DNA from 3 places in the Colwellia sp. 20A7 genome. Region 1 is predicted to be linked to each of the others. Evidence: predicted binding sites of a transcription regulator. Region 1 holds the regulator's gene; each other region holds the start of a gene.
The links. Region 1 encodes sigma-54, which starts transcription at its own class of promoters, with help from an activator protein. Its sites were predicted from a motif close to GTTGGCACGNNNNTNGNNT; they were not measured.

Region 1 (2,281 bases):
AGCGAATTTTGTGTCAACACAATCACGTAATGATGAAGTTACTTCTACATGGTGGCCAGTAAGGTTAATTTGCATAAGTATATCCTTCTCTAGTTAAGTTCAGAAAATAAAGTCGCTGGTTATAGTAAACTCTTTCGTTGATTTGACGGTGGTATAGATAAAGACTCACGATACTTAGCTATAGTGCGCCTTGCAACGTTAATTCCTTGCTGTGCTAGTAAATCTGCCATTTTGCTATCACTAAGCGGTTTAGCTGGTGTTTCGGCTAAAATGAGTTTTTTAATTAATGAACGTATGGCTGTTGATGAACATTCACCACCATTTTCGGTACTAACATGGCTTGAAAAAAAGTATTTTAATTCAAAAATACCTCTTGGCGTATGCATGTATTTTTGTGTTGTCACTCTAGATATAGTTGATTCATGCATATCTACAGCTTCAGCGATGTCATTTAAAACCATAGGTCGCATAGCTTCTGCACCATGCTCTAAAAAGCCTTGTTGACGTTGTACAATGCAGTTAGATACTTTGAGTAATGTGTCATTACGCGATTCTAAACTTTTAATAAACCATTTAGCTTCTTGCAAGTTTGTTCGAATAAATTGGCCATCATTACTCGAAGACTTTGTCGTTTTTGTCATGGCTGCATATTGCTGATTAACTGATAACTTAGGAGCAGTATCAGGATTTAATTCCACAACCCAACGACCATTTTTCTTTTCTACTGAAACATCAGGGATAACATATTGATCATCACTTTTAACAACAACGTCACCAGGACGAGGGTTTAAACTTTGTATTAAACGCATCACTTCGCGTAATTGATCTTCCTTAAGGCGTGTTTTACGCATTAATTGACGATAGTCACGATTCCCGAGCAAGTCAATATGTTCACTGATAATTAATTTACTTTCTTTTAAGTAGGGGGTTTCAGGATCAAATTGATTTAATTGAATAATTAAACAATCAGCAATTGAGCGAGCGGCAACACCAACAGGGTCAAAGACATTAATACGTTTTAATACTGCTTCAACTTCATCAAGTTCAAGCCCTTCTATACCAACACTTTCTAAAATTTCATCACTTGATACCGTAAGGTAACCAGCTTCATCAACGGCTTCTATAATGGCGATAGCAACAGTGCGATCGGTTTCTGAAAAAGGTGTTAACTCCATTTGCCATAAAAGGTGGTCTTGTATTGAATCGATTGTTTCACCTTGATAAGTGTAATCTTCACTTGGGCTACTAATTGCACCTGTATTTGACGTGCCAGCACTGTAACTCTCTTCCCAAGTTGTATCAATATTCAGCTCTTCTGGAATGTCATTTTTTTCCATCGCCTCAGTAGTGCTTATCTCATCAATAGAGGCGGATGAATCTTCACTCCCATCACTAGTAGATTGTTCAGCAATTGTGGCTGAAAATGCTTCTTCAAGTGTATTTCCACTGTCCTCTGAATTGTTATCTGAGGCTTCTTGATCATTAATTTCAAGCAGGGGATTACTTTCAAGTACTTCTTGAATTTCTTGTTGAAGCTCTAACGTTGATAACTGCAAAAGCTTGATCGCTTGTTGCAGTTGTGGCGTCATGGTTAGTTGTTGTCCTATCCGGAGTTGCAGAGTTGGGCGCATCTACGTTGTCTTAATTCCTGTTATTATTATTTATAGTTACTCACTTAGCGTAAGTATAGTATAGGTATTTATTATATGTGTTAACTATAGCGTGAATTGCTCGCCTAGGTATACATCTCTTACCTTTTGATTAGCAAGAATTTGATTAGAATCGCCTTCTGCTATTATTTCGCCGTGACTAACAATGTAAGCATGTTCACATACATCAAGCGTTTCACGAACATTGTGATCAGTAATTAGAATACCAAGACCACGTTTTTTAAGATGAATAATTATTTTTTTAATGTCACCTACTGAAATGGGGTCTACACCTGCAAAAGGTTCATCAAGCAATATGAATTGTGGATCTGCAGCTAAAGCACGGGCGATTTCTACGCGTCTTCTCTCCCCACCGGACAAGCTCATGCCTAAATTGTCTTTAATATGGCTGATATTAAATTCCTCTAGCAGGTGCTCTAATTTCATTTGCCTTTCATTTTCATTAAGGCCTTTTCTAATTTGTAATATTGCCATAATATTTTCAGTAACGGTCAGTTTTCTAAAAATAGATGCTTCCTGAGGTAAATAGCCAATACCTCGACGTGCACGTTCATGCATAGGCGCAAGTGTAACATCTTCGTCGTTAAGTATTATTTGACCATTATCATTAG
Region 2 (2,281 bases), 480 kb from region 1:
ATACCTTCTTGTGGTGCCCCACTTACTGCCGTTTCAGTAAATAAGTTTTGGCCTATGGGTTCAAGCCCTGTTGGATTGACAAAGTTAACCGTGTTAATTTGTCCAATTACCGCAGGCTCTGCTTGCCCCTGTTGTGTTACTGACACTTCACCGTCTTGTGAAATCACAATACTGATTGCGTCTTCTGGAATAGTAATTTGTGGCTGTAACGCATAACCAGCACCAGGCGTAACCATGTTGCCTTCGTCATCCATGGTAAATTGACCATTACGGCTAAACGCTGATGAACCATCTGGCATTAAAATTTCAAAAAAACCTTCGCCTTGAATCATAAGATCTAACGAATTATCTGTGGTTAGCATATCGCCTTGCGTATGAATTTTTTGTGTTGCAACAACTTTAGTACCTGCACCAAGCATTAAACCTGAAGGCGCCTCACTATCATTAGCAGTTCGTCCACCCGGTTGGTTTATGTTTTGGTAAAGCAAATCTTCAAATACAGCCCTACTCTTTTTAAAACCAATGGTGCTAGCATTCGCTAAGTTATTAGAAATAACAGCGATATCTTTGGTTTGTGCATCTAAGCCTGTTTTACTGATCCATAATGCTGGGTTCATACATCACCTCTAAAAATTTTATTGCCGTCGAGCATTTTTTTAACGCTAGAATGCACGTAATAATGAAGAACTGCTGGCATCAATTTCTTCTGCTGTTTTCATTAATTTCAAATGCATTTCAAATTGTCTTTGTAGTGCAATCATGTCTGTCATTTCAGATAACGGATTAACATTACTTGATTCAAGCGCACCGCCTTGTACTTGTACATTGACATTAGCAAGTTCTGCTTGACCATCTTTACGTCTGAATAAACCATCAGCGCCTTTTTCAAGTAAGCGAACATCAGGGTCAACTAACTTAATACGGCCGATTTCTTCTTGTACGCTACTAGGCGCACCTTCTGGCTGAACCATAATAGTTCCGTCAGATGAAATTTGAATATTACTAACCGGTAAAGGAACAATAATAGGGCCATTGTCACCTAATACCACTTCACCGTTGGTTGTTTCTAATGTGCCATTTTCTGTTAAACGTAAATGCCCTTGCCTGCTATAAGCTTCACTTTGGCCAAAAGGGTCGGCGGCACTATTCATGACTTGCGGTGTTTGTACAGCAAACCAACCGTCACCTTTGATTGCGATATCAAGAGGACGTCCAGTCGTTAATAAAGAACCAGAGTCAAAATTTTGGCTTGCGCGTTCAGTCATCGCAAAAACACGTGTTGGTTGACCTTCACCAAACGCTTGCATAGTACGCGCTTGTGCTAAATCAGCTTTAAAGCCTGTAGTTTTGGCATTAGCAAGGTTATTAGCGTTAATCGCTAGCGCCTGCATATTTTGTTTGGCACCGCTCATGGCGACGTAAAGCATCTTATCCATAATGGTTTCCAGAAAATAAAAATTGTTACGTTAATAAATGCAAGGACGATGCCAAAGATTTATTAAGAAGTATATGCCGCGTTTTCTACGCTTTGATGGGAAATATATAGAGAAAATAGGTGAGAAAATAAAAGTAAAAAGCTGTTAGCCCCAATAACATAATCATCGAGCGCTAACAGCTTTAAAGATAGTTTTTTCAATAATACAACTATTGAAATTAAATGATATTATTGCTTACCTATCTAATTTGTAAAATAGTATTATTTAAATCGTTATCAACTTCCAACGAACGAGAGTTAGCTTGGAAATTCCGTTGTGCTGAAATTAAATCAATCAACTCTGTGGTTAAGTTCACATTAGACTGCTCTAAAGCTGAAGAGTTAATGGTACCAAAAGTACCAGAGCCAGCCTCACCTGCTATCGGGTCACCAGAAGTAATACTTTCTTTCCATGACGTGCCGCCTATTTGAGTTAAGCCCTGCTCATTAGCAAAACTCACTAACGCTATACGCGCTAAAGGCTGCGCCGTACCGTTACTATATGTCGCTTCTACTAGGCCATCAGCATCTATATCAATGCCTGTTAATCGGCCAACCGCTAAACCATCTTGCTCTAATGACGTAACTTCAAAATTAGACGCAAATTGCGTTGGTTCATTGGCATTAGGACCCAAAGTATCTAAATTAAAATCAATGACTACTTCTTGGGTTGGATCAGCACCGTTAGACAATATTGCCGCACCTAATGCAGCAGTAGTAATTGTAGGTGGCACTTGAGCAATAAAATCACCACTTGAACTAAACTCTAAAGTAGCATTATTAATACCATCACCATCAAGATCGACA
Region 3 (2,281 bases), 510 kb from region 1:
CAAAGGGTATCCACCCTCCGTTTTTTCAAAATTACCACAGCTTGTTGAACGTGCGGGTAATGGTGGTGAAGGGCAAGGATCAATTACGGCTTTTTATACCGTATTAACGGAAGGTGATGATCTACAAGATCCTATCGCTGATGCTTCTCGTGCTATTTTAGATGGTCATATTGTTTTGTCACGTGATCTTGCTGACGCAGGACATTATCCTGCAATTGATATTGAAGGGTCGATTTCTCGTGTCATGCCGATGGTTACCAGCATGGAGCATCAAACTCTGGCTCGTCAACTGAAGCAAATTTATTCTCTGTATCAACAAAACAAAGATTTGATTGCTATTGGTGCTTACACTAAAGGAAATGATCCTAGAATTGATCAAGCGATTAATGTTCAGCCCGTTATTAACTTTTTTTTACAGCAGCAGATTCAAGAAGTAATACCCTTTGAACAAAGCGTACAGCAATTACAAGAAATAATAGCCGCAGCTACGGCTAATGCTAAACGTAATTAAAAAAATTAATGTTGAAAAGCTAATGTTGAAAAATAGTATTGTTAAAAACACAGTTTTGAAAAACTAATTGAGCGTAGTAATCGGCAGTAGTAAATGTGCAAGTGTAGCGGCCGAATTATCTCAAACATGCTAATAGTTTAAGGAAAACATATTATGGCCAAAAATAATAATAAACAGTTACTCACGCTGCTCAAGTTTGAGCAAAGTAAAGTCGAGAAGGCTGAGAATGCGTTGCGTAGTGCTGAAAATGATTATCAGCAAAACTTAACTCGTTTACAAAGTGTGTCTGATTATCGATTAGAGTATATGTCACGATTGAGTGAACGAACCGCGCTTGGCTTGGATAGTGCGACTTACAATCACTATCATGCTTTTATTAATAAGCTCGATAATGCTGCAGAACAAGTAAGAATTGCTATGAATCAGGCTAAAGCGTTAGTTGAACAAAGTAAGGCGCTGTGGATCAAACAAAGACAAAAAGTACAGGCTGTTGAGATGCTTACAGATAAGCGCAATGCGGCGTTAATGAAGATTGAAAGTAAAAAAGAACAAGGTATGTTTGATGAAATTTCGACTCAGCAATTCTTACGTCGAAAATCTAGTCACTAATCGAGTTGAATATGTTTAAGTGATCGCTCGAATGACGAGGATTATTTTAATAAAATAATCTTTCTTTATATTTACTCGTTATAGTTATTTAAAAGCTAACTGGAATGATTATTGCTTTATTTTAATATATCAGGAAATATTTTCCTTCATTTATAATTTAGTTATATTCATTTTGACAATTGGGGCTATTATGCAACAACTCAATGTTTTATCCATGAAAGTATCACAAAGTATCGAAAATAAAGGCGATTCAGATGCTTTAATTTCCGCTCCACCAAAGGATAAATTTTCTCAGCATATAGACCTACAGCTCTCTAAAATTAAGAAGCATACAGAGTCTGAAAACAATCCTCCTAATGATGGAATCGTCTCTAATGAAGAAGCTTCTTCGAAAACGAGTAAGCCAGCTATTGAGCAAAAAAATATAAACAGGGATGATAAAGTCCAAGATAGATCCGAATATTATCAAGCTGTAGTTGATGACGCTGATTCGGCAACAAATGTGCAAGAAGTTGCCGCTATAGGCAAACAAGATGAACCTGATACAAATATAGTTAATGCTGATGATAAACAAATTATCGATGAATCAGAATTACTCATGACTTTTTTGACCAAAGTAGATCAAACGCTAGTGACTAATGCTTCCTCCGATAAATTTTCACCTTCAGTAGTGAATATAGGTGAAATATCTGATGAGCAGAAAGCAAAGGTTGAAGCGAAATTATTATTGAAATCAAGTGATTTAGTTGCTGATTTGTCAAGTGTTGCTAAGGCGGTTACCTCAACAGCAGATGTGTCGTCAGATGATATTCCAAAACAAGAAAAAGTGATTAATTCATTAATTTCTTCGTCAAAAAGTGCAGACATTATTAAAGGATCCAACACTAAAGAAACGAATATTGATAATCAGGTAAGTAGTAAATTATCAATTGATGGTGAAAGTTCAACAGTTGAAGAGTTGGTTGCTGACAAATTACTTAGTAAGGATAGTACTAATAATCTAGGAAGCGATTTAGCGAAATTAGCTGAAAAAAATGTTGTCACTAATAATAAAGCGATAGATCAAGCAGGAATAAGTCCAAATGGCGAAAATAAAAATACTCAGAAATTAGTTGATACTGCCATAGAAAGCCAAGGCACAAAGCAAGCTGAAACTGATAA

Region 2: flgF (flagellar basal-body rod protein FlgF) is a predicted target of sigma-54. The motif match lies at 1,474-1,492, and genes of this name have one in related genera.
Region 3: GQS55_RS04500 (flagellar hook-length control protein FliK) is a predicted target of sigma-54. The motif match lies at 1,219-1,237, and genes of this name have one in related genera.

The regions. Positions count from the first base shown of each region.
Region 1 is NZ_CP047130.1:529,717-531,997, forward strand. It holds gene hpf (ribosome hibernation promoting factor) at 1-75, opposite strand, end outside; gene GQS55_RS02265 (RNA polymerase factor sigma-54) at 120-1,631, opposite strand; gene lptB (LPS export ABC transporter ATP-binding protein) at 1,716-2,281, opposite strand, start outside.
Region 2 is NZ_CP047130.1:1,006,330-1,008,610, reverse strand. It holds gene flgG (flagellar basal-body rod protein FlgG) at 1-617, opposite strand, end outside; gene flgF (flagellar basal-body rod protein FlgF) at 663-1,436, opposite strand; gene flgE (flagellar hook protein FlgE) at 1,675-2,281, opposite strand, start outside.
Region 3 is NZ_CP047130.1:1,034,766-1,037,046, forward strand. It holds gene fliI (flagellar protein export ATPase FliI) at 1-511, shown strand, start outside; gene fliJ (flagellar export protein FliJ) at 665-1,120, shown strand; gene GQS55_RS04500 (flagellar hook-length control protein FliK) at 1,311-2,281, shown strand, end outside.